4 regions of the Pseudomonas sp. LS.1a genome follow, and region 1 is predicted to be linked to each of the others. Evidence: riboswitches for the same ligand, from Rfam matches in the RefSeq annotation. Region 1 holds a riboswitch; each other region holds the start of a gene.
The links. A riboswitch is a leader RNA that binds a small molecule or an ion and turns the genes downstream of it on or off. The one in region 1 is predicted to bind cobalamin.

Region 1 (2,190 bases):
GCCGTCGAACAGCCCCATCACCCCTTCGATCAGGATCAGGTCGGCCTCACCGGCTGCTTCCCACAGCAGGCGGCGGCTTTCCTCGGCGCCGATCATCCACAGGTCGAGCTGGTACACCGGCGCGCCGCTGGCCCGCTCAAGAATCATCGGGTCGAGAAAGTCTGGCCCGCACTTGAACACTCGCACCTTGCGCCCGAGGTTGCGATGCAGCCGGGCCAGGGCGGCAGTGACGGTGGTCTTGCCCTGGCCAGAGGCCGGTGCCGCAATCAGCACGGCGGGGCAGTGGCGCGGCTGGCTCACAGTTCGACGCCCTTCTGTGCACGGATGCCGGCCTGGAAGGCGTGCTTGAGCATGCCCATCTCGGTCACGGTGTCGGCCAGTTCGATCATCTCGGGTTTCGCGGCACGGCCAGTGACGATCACATGCTGCATCGGTGGGCGGGCCTGGATGTCGGAGAGCACCTGGTCAAGGTCGAGGTAGCCATGCTTGAGGGCGATGTTCAGTTCGTCGAGCACCACGAACTGCACGCTCGGGTCTTGCAGCAACTGGCGCGACACAGCCCAGGCCGCTTCGGCGGCGGCGATGTCACGCTGGCGGTCCTGGGTTTCCCAGGTAAAGCCCTCGCCCATCACGTGGTAGCGCACCTGCTCGGGGAAGCGGCGGAAGAACAGCTCTTCGCCGGTGCTGTTGCGGCCTTTGATGAACTGCACCACACCGCACTGCATGCCATGGCCCAGGGCGCGCGCGAGCATACCGAAGGCCGAGCTGCTCTTGCCCTTGCCATTGCCGGTCAGCACCAGCAGCAGGCCGCACTCGTTGGGGGAATTGGCGATGCGTTCGTCGATGATCGCCTTCTTGCGCTGCATGCGCGCCAGGTGGCGTTCGTCGCGTTCGGTGGATTCGCTCATCAGGGTTCTCCGCTGGCTGGCGCCACGGCAACGCGAGGCGACAGGTAATAGGCGGGCAGACGGAGAACGCGCAGGGGCCGTGGCCGTAGGCCACGGTGCACCGCGCATCACCCTCCGTGATGCCGTTGGCAGTATCAGGCCGGTCTCCGGGCTTGTGAGCGGGCCTGGGCCCAGGCCTGCGCGCCTTCCCGGGTGCTGGCACCCAGTGGCCCTGCGCGGCCGCGACTCACCTACCGTTGCGGGGGCAGCGCCGGAATTGCGCCATGCTGGCACCCACCGGCTTCCCAGTTTCACCCTGCCCAGACGGGGCTGGCAGGGCACCTGAAACACGCGCGAAGGTTAGAGGGTTGCACCGGGAGCGTCAATCGAAGCGGGCCGCTTTGCAGCCGAACAGTCACCGCCCGGGTAATGGCCAATTCACCCGGTTGTGCCACACTGGATACAGTGATATCACATAGCCATCACTTTCAGCTGAACGCGATCACAACGACAACAGGAGAGCGCAGCATGCGAGGCCAGATCATCAACAACCCGCGCCTGGAGTTTCTTGCCCCGGTGCTGGAGCGCTGGGGCGACTGCATCGACCGCTTCAACCAGTTTGCCGGCGATGCCGAAGCACCGTACTGGCATGGGGCAGCCGCCAATACCGGGTTGCTTGCCGCGGCGGCCTGGCAGGCCGAGCTGGCGGCACTGCAGCAGTTTGCCGGCAAGAAGCAGCGCGATGAAGGTGAATACGAAGGGCGCTGCGACCTGTTGCTCAGCAGTGCCGGTGAAGCGCTATACCTCAGTGCCAGCCAGCGCTGGCCGAAAATCGCCCGGCTGGACATGGCCGACGCCCTGCAGCAGACCGCTGCCCTCGCCCGCCAGGTGGCCTACCCCAGCCAGTTGAAGGCCGGAGCGCTGTTCATCAGCCCGTGGAAGGCCGGCCAGCACGCCAGTCCCGAGGAACTGCAGGACCTGGTCGACGATCTGCAGAAACATACCGCCTGTGCCATCGCCTGGTACTTCCCGTATGCCTACCGCAAGTTGCACAACGAGCTGGGGCAGTATTTCCCGGGGGTGGCGTTGTTGCTCAAGCAGGCTTGAAGCAACTTCGGCTCGGGCCGGGGCCGGAACGCGTTAGCAAGGGCGACGTGGCCTCTGTGGGAGCGGGCATGCCCGCGAAGAATCCAACGCGGTGGCTGGCACCGCGTTGGATTCTTCGCGGCTAAAGCCGCTCCCACAGGGTACGCGGATTGCTTGCAATTTCAGTTATCTACGCAACAGCGCAGCCCCAAGGGTT
Region 2 (2,190 bases), 1.8 Mb from region 1:
GGCGAGGGTGGCCGGGCCCAGTACCTGGCGCGTCAGCAGCAAACTGGCCGTGCCAAGCCGCTGACTTGCCAGGGCCAGCGCCGCACTCTCGGCCACGCCCCAGCAGCTGCTGTGGGTATGGGCTGTGGCGGAACGGTGGCTGAGTTGGTGTTCGTAGGGTTGCAACTGCGCGGTATCGTACAACACCAAGGGCACGTCGAGGCGTTCGGCCAACTGCTGCAAGCCGGCTTCGTCGGCCTTCAGGCCGATGCTGGCGATGCCATGCAGGTCGGCCAACGCCAGGCCCTGGTTGTCCAGGGCCTGGCGTAGCAGGGTTTCCAGCGTATCCGCCGGGCAACCCCGGCGGCAGCCGATGCCGGCGTAAAAGGCTGGCATCAGGCCTTGCTGGAGCGTCGGAACAGCCAGGCGCTAAGCAGGCCCAGGGCCAGCCAGAAGGCAGCGTTGGTCAGCCAGGAGGCCACTTTGAACTGGGTTTCCAATGCGGCAGGGGCCAGGCTCTCGTGCACTTCGGGTTGCGGTGCACCGATTACATGGGGAATGACCAGCAGCACGGCACCCAGCGCCTTCAGCAACCAGTGGCGGGCGAACACCAGCAGGGCCAGGCCCAGCGCAGTGGCACTGGCGGTGCCGACCCACCAGGCCTGGCGTTGTCCCAGGTCGGCGGCTGCGGTACCTGGCAGTTCCGGCGGCAGGCCCAGGGTCGGGGCCAGGCAGAACACGGCAAAGCCGGCCAGGCCCCACAACGCACCGGTGGCGGCACGCTTTGGTTCGCGCAGGTTGTAAAGGGCGGTGAGGATCAGGGCGAAACCGACCGCGACCACCAGGTTGCCGCCGGTGGTGGACAGTACCCGCTGCCAGCCGTCTTCCGGCGACCAGGCTTCGGCGCTGTGTTCATGGGCGGCCACTTCGCCAGCATGTTCGTGCTGGGCGGCCGGGGCCGCGGACTCGTAGGTTTCTGCCTCGAGAATCAGCGGGGCGACCCAGAAGCTTTGCAGCAGGGTCAGCAGCAAGGCCGCCAGTAGCCCGCTGAAGCCCGCGGTACGGGCAATGCGTGTGATCATCGGGCGTACTCAGTGGCAGGGGAAGGCGGCGCTGTGGCGGGTGTCGTGGGCGGCGTTGTGCACGGCCTCGATGTGCGAGAAGCCGGCGAAGTACACCAGGCACAGGCCCAGCAGGCTGGCGCCCACGGCGATAACGACACGCTGGCTGAGGGTGACGGGGGTGGTGATGCTATGTTGCTTGGCGCTGGTGACGGGCATGACGCGTTCCTCTGCTTTTTGTGGGCAATGGGCAAGCGCGGCAGCCCCGAGCGTGGCGGCCCAGGGGAATGCAACAGCGCCCGCCCACCGCGGGGTGTTCATGAACGCCAGGCCGGTCTCCGGGCTTGCGAGGAGGAGCCAGGCTCCTGGAAGGCGTCACCTTCCCATGCCGGGTGACCGGGCACAGTGGCAAAGACGCTTCGCTCGCTTACCGTTGCGGGGGCAGCACCGGCCTTGTCCGGCCCTGCTGGAGGGCCTGCGACGCACCGGTTTCCCGTTTCACCCCCATGGGGGGCACCTGAACGCGAGGCATAAGGAGAGCATGGGGCGGGGCTGGCGTCAATTGCCAGAATTGAGTTTGCGGGGGCTCCGGGCATCCTGTGGGAGCGGCTTCAGCCGCGAAGAATCCAACGCGGTGCATGGCACCGGCTGCGCCGGTGTTCGCGGCTGAAGCCGCTCCCACAGTGCCCCTGCCGAGTGATGCGCAGTTCCAGGAGAGCGGGCTTGACCGGAAACCGGACGCAAGCGCCCCCGGTTATCCCCGGGCAAACGCCGCCAGCTTGTCCCCATCCAGCCGGTAGCGCACCCACTCATCCTGCGCCTCGGCCCCCAGCTTCTGGTAGAAGCCGATCGCCGGTTCGTTCCAGTCCAGCACGCTCCATTCCAGCCGCCCGCAATTATTCGCCACTGCCTCGCGGGCAATGTGTTGCAGCAACTGTCGCCCGGCGCCGTCGCCGCGTTGCTCAGGGGTGATGTACAGGTCTTCCAGGTAGATGCCGTTGCGACCTAGCCAGGTCGAGTAGCTATAGAAATACACAGCAAAGCCGATTGCCCGGCCATCGCGTTCGCAAATCAGGCTGTGCACGGTGCTGCCCTCGCCAAACAGGCTGTATTCGATATCGGCAACGCTCGCGATCACCTCGTGGCGGGC
Region 3 (2,190 bases), 760 kb from region 1:
TCGGCGTCCCAGCTGTAGTCCTCGGCGTTGCGCCAGTGCCGGCGGCTTTTGATGTAGTACAGCTGGTTGCTGGCGCTGAGGTGGTCGTTCAACGTCCAGTCGGTGTTCAGGCGGGTCCATTCATCGACGTAATGCTGCACGTCGTTCTGCACGTTGTAGTTCTTCTTGCGCAGGCTGCTGCGGTAGTGACCGTCGATCAGCGGGGTGCCGTAGTAGTTGGCAGGCTCCGCATCGCCGCGGTCGTGGGCGAGGGTGAAACTGAGGTCGTCGCTGGCATCGAAGCGCAGCGCGGCGCTCAGCGCCAGGCTGCGTGAAGGGGTGCGGTCGACCCAACCGTTACCGGCTTGCTGGTTCAGGACCAGGCGGTAGCTCAGGCGTTCGCCGAGGCTGCCGCCGCTGTCCAGGCCGAGTTGCTGACGGTCCCACGAACCGTAGCCCAGGCGCAGGTGGTTGCGTACCTCGCCGGCAAACGGCTTTTTCGGGATCACGTTGACTACTGCACCGGTGGCGCCTTCGCCATACAGCACCGAGGCCGGGCCGCGAATCACATCGATGCGCTCGACCATCCACGGGTCGACCGGGAACGTCTGGGTACCGGCACCGGTGTACAGGCGTGCGCCGTCGAACAAGGTCATCACCGAGCTGTGGCCGGCAAAGCCGCGGGCGGAAAGACCCGTGCCGCCGTCGCCCGGGGAGCCGACGTAGCTGATACCCGGCGAGCGGGTCACTGCGTCCTGCACGGTGAGGTTGTTGCGCTGCTGGATCTGCTCGGCGCTGATGCTGCTGGTGCTGGCCGGTGTTTCCAGGGCGCTGAGGCCCAGGCGCGAGCCAGCCTGGGTCGGGGTGGCCAGGTCGATGGCGTGGCTGCCCTGGGTGTCGGTGATGGTCGTGGAGGGCAGGGCCAGGGGCTGTCGGTCAAGGTCGTCGGCCAGGGCCGGCAGGGAAACGGCCAGGCAGGCCGCCAGGGGGTGAAGCTTTAACATACGGGACATGTCGTTCCACTGCTGCAGGAATGAATGGATCCCGGTGGAAAACACGCAAAGGCGCACCGTGCCCACAGGTGCGCGCACGGATACCGGCCTGCGCCCGCCCACCGCGGGTTGCCAAGTGAAGCTCCAGGCCGGTCTCCGGGCTTGCGAGGGGCATGAAACCTTCACCTTCCCATGCAGGTGCACAGTGGTATCTCGAAGGGTTCGCTCGCTTACCGTTGCGGGGGCAGCGCCGGACTTGTCGTGGGCAACACGACGCACCGGCTTCCCGTTTCACCCTGCGCGCGGCGGCGCAGGGCACCTGAAACTGGCGGGCATCTGACCATTGAAACGTAGGGGCGTCAAATCTGGTGTGATCATTGGGGGGAGTTGTAGGCAGGCCTGGCCTCTTCGCGGGTAAACCCGCTCCCACAAGTAAAACACCGGCCCAGAAGCCCGTGATATCCCTGTGGGAGCGGGTTTACCCGCGAAGAGGCCAGGCCTGCGAGAGAAGATCAGCGCCCGCGCCGCCGCGATACCCGCGCCTCGATATTCTTGCGCCCGATCAGCAGCGGTGGCTTCTCCACCACTGGCTCATCCGCCAGCCACTTGTACATCACCAGGCAGTCCACCAGCCCCAGGCGGGCGTGGCGATAGGCCTTGGGCAAGCGGCCAACGGTTTCAAAGCCCAGCTTGTGCCACAGCGCCACAGCCACCTCATTGGTGGCCACCACCGAGTTGAACTGCAGGGCCAGAAAGCCCTCCTGGCGCGCCTGTTTCTGTGAGTGCTCGCACATCAGCCGCGCCACGCCCCGGCCGCGTGCCGACTCACAGACCATGTAGCCGCAATTACCCACGTGCCCGCCAGGCCCGGCGGCGTTGGCCTTGAGGTAATACGAACCCAGCAGCTCGCCGTCTTCTTCGGCCACCAGCGTGCGCATGGGCAGCTCCAGCCACAGCTGGCGGGCCTGGTCGAAGCTCAAGGCCGGGTCGAATGCGTAGGTTTCACGGGCCTGGACAACGGCCTGGAAGGTGGGCCAGAAGCGTTCGAAGTCTTCCGGCGTCATGGGGCGGATGTGGATCATGCGGGTTCCTGCAAGGGCTGGGCCGCCCAGTCTGGGTGGCGCGGCGCCGTCGCGCAAGGGCGGCGACGCCAATTGCACTCAGCCGTTGGCCTTGCCCACCGCATCCATGGCCCGTGCCGAGTAGACCAGCGCGGCTC
Region 4 (2,190 bases), 760 kb from region 1:
GGTAGTTCCAGATGATGCCGGCGTCGATCGGGTCGACCGGGTAGCCGGCCTGCCACAGGTGGTTGGCCAGCACCTGGCCGACCACGCCGGGTGACAGGTTGGTTTCGCCGATGGCGGTGCCGGCCAGCAAGGCCGCCAACAGGGCGACCAGGGCAACGGCGATCGGTAACAGGCGCATCATCACTGGGCTGCTTTGCCGCTGGTGAAGGCGGCGGCCAGCGTCTGCAGGCCGCTGAACAAGCGAATGCCGGCCTGCATGGCGTCGGCGTCGAGGATGATGATGCGGTCGTGTTTCACCGCGTCCATGTTGCGCGTTACCGGGTCGCTGCGCAGGTATGCCAGCTTCTTCTGATAGTCGTCGGCGGGGTAGCGGCGGCGGTCCATGCGGGCGATGATCAGCCAGGTGGGGTTGGCCTTGGCCAGGGTTTCCCAGCCAACGGTCGGCCACTCTTCGCTGGACTCGACCACGTTGCGCACGCCGAGGGTGCGCAGCATGAAATCGGCGACCCCCTGGCGGCCTGCTACGTAGGGGTCGATGTGCAGGTCGGCGCTGGAGAACCAGAACAATGCCGAGGTGGTGGACAGATCCTTGCCGGCCAGTTGCGCCTTGGCGCTGTCCAGGCGGTTTCTGAGCTCGGCATTCAGGGCTGTGCCACGGTCCTGCACGTCGAAGATTTCCGCCAGCTGGCTGACGCTCTTGTAGATGCTTTCGACCTGGAACGCCTGCAGGCGGGTGCCGTCGGCGCCCACCAGGTTGTCCTTGCCTTCGCAGTCCGACGGCAGCAGGTAGGTGGGGATACTCAGTTCATCGAACTGCTCACGGGTGCCGACCGCCCCCTGGGCACCGACCATCCATTCGAACTGCACCGTCACCAGTTGCGGGCGCTTGCCCACTACTGCCTCGAAGCTGGGCTCGTTGTCGGCCAGGCGCGGCACCTTGTCGTTCTGTACCTGGTACTCGGGCAGCACGTTGTTGAACCACAGCGAGGTGGCCGCCAGTTTGTCACCCAGCCCCAGCGCGTAGAGCATCTCGGTACCGGCCTGGCCAATGGTGACCGCGCGCTCCGGCGCCTGGGCGAAGGTTTGCGGTTTGCCGCAGTTGTCGACCGTCAGCGGGTAGTGGGTGGCAGCAGCCTGGGCCAGGCCGGTGAGGCCGAGGCTGGCGAGCAGGGTGGCAAAACGGGGCAGCATGCTGGGCGATCTCCTATCGGACAGTTCGGGTGAGGAACGCACGGACAGGCATCGTCGAGCCCCCGCTGGCGGCAGGGGCAACACTGATAGCCAATCCCGGACACCCCGCCGGTTGGTGAATGTAGGCCGGCAGGTCTCCTGACTGGTGCGTCATGGCCTGGCTCCGCCTTCCCGGGTTGGTGGCCCAGTGGCATCGATGGAGCAGGCTCGGCACCTACAGTTGCGGGGGCAGTTCCGTTTGGCCCGAATTGGCGGGCCTGGGATTCCCTATTGATTCCGTGGTGGAAACCGGCGGCCGGCATGGTAGACCATCGCGCCGCCGGGTGAAAACGCTTTTCAGAAGTACTTCAGCCAGGTGATGTCGCGCCGCCGCGCCTTCAGGCGGGCGAACCAGCGTACCGGCAGGTACAGCGAAACCGCCAGCAGCACCGCCCCCAGCCACACCGCGGCGATGCCGTCGAAGCCGAAGTAGTCGCCATGGTTGCGGCCGAACAGCGCCACGCTGGCCAGGTACAGCAGCTTCAGCACATACAGGTGCAGCAGGTAGAAGAACATGGGGGCTGCACCGAACACCGCCAGGGCGCTGATCCAGCGGGCCTGGCCGGCGCGTTCGAAAGCGCGCAGCAACAGCAGGCCACAGCCCAGGGTCAGGGCCAGGAACAGCAGCGACGGTGGGTACTTGGTGATGTTGAAGAAGCTCATCAGGGTTTGCGTGAGGGTTGGGTAAGCGCTCCACGGCGCCTCGCCGTAGCCGTTGAGCAGGCGCAGCACGACAAAGCCCGGCAGCGCGATCAACCCGGCCAGCAGCAGGCGATGCTGGCGCTGGCCGGCCTCGCTGCCACGGGCGAACCACGGGCCAAGGCCGTAGCCCAGGGCGATGACACCGATCCACGGCAGCACCGGGTAGGAGGTGCGCAGGCGCAGGCTTTCGGAGAACTCAAGCCAGCCCCGGTCATGCAGGATTGCCCATGGCACGTGCAGGGCGGATTCGGCGCCAAA

Region 2: it holds a riboswitch for cobalamin, as region 1 does, so the genes downstream of both, MKK04_RS14320 (CbtB domain-containing protein) here and cobO (cob(I)yrinic acid a,c-diamide adenosyltransferase) in region 1, are expected to answer to the same signal.
Region 3: it holds a riboswitch for cobalamin, as region 1 does, so the genes downstream of both, MKK04_RS09555 (TonB-dependent receptor) here and cobO (cob(I)yrinic acid a,c-diamide adenosyltransferase) in region 1, are expected to answer to the same signal.
Region 4: it holds a riboswitch for cobalamin, as region 1 does, so the genes downstream of both, MKK04_RS09545 (ABC transporter substrate-binding protein) here and cobO (cob(I)yrinic acid a,c-diamide adenosyltransferase) in region 1, are expected to answer to the same signal.

What each region holds. Positions count from the first base shown of each region.
Region 1 is NZ_CP092827.1:1,317,780-1,319,969, reverse strand. Features, by position in the region: gene MKK04_RS06150 (cobyrinate a,c-diamide synthase) at 1-300, opposite strand, end outside; gene cobO (cob(I)yrinic acid a,c-diamide adenosyltransferase) at 297-908, opposite strand; cobalamin riboswitch at 1,029-1,248, opposite strand; gene MKK04_RS06140 (hypothetical protein) at 1,416-1,994, shown strand.
Region 2 is NZ_CP092827.1:3,100,432-3,102,621, reverse strand. Features, by position in the region: gene MKK04_RS14330 (cobalamin biosynthesis protein) at 1-375, opposite strand, end outside; gene MKK04_RS14325 (CbtA family protein) at 375-1,061, opposite strand; gene MKK04_RS14320 (CbtB domain-containing protein) at 1,071-1,259, opposite strand; cobalamin riboswitch at 1,353-1,576, opposite strand; gene MKK04_RS14315 (GNAT family N-acetyltransferase) at 1,795-2,190, opposite strand, start outside.
Region 3 is NZ_CP092827.1:2,081,323-2,083,512, forward strand. Features, by position in the region: gene MKK04_RS09555 (TonB-dependent receptor) at 1-992, opposite strand, end outside; cobalamin riboswitch at 1,102-1,309, opposite strand; gene MKK04_RS09560 (GNAT family N-acetyltransferase) at 1,484-2,053, opposite strand; gene MKK04_RS09565 (carboxymuconolactone decarboxylase family protein) at 2,132-2,190, opposite strand, start outside.
Region 4 is NZ_CP092827.1:2,077,292-2,079,481, forward strand. Features, by position in the region: gene MKK04_RS09540 (FecCD family ABC transporter permease) at 1-181, opposite strand, end outside; gene MKK04_RS09545 (ABC transporter substrate-binding protein) at 181-1,191, opposite strand; cobalamin riboswitch at 1,303-1,499, opposite strand; gene MKK04_RS09550 (DUF1624 domain-containing protein) at 1,528-2,190, opposite strand, start outside.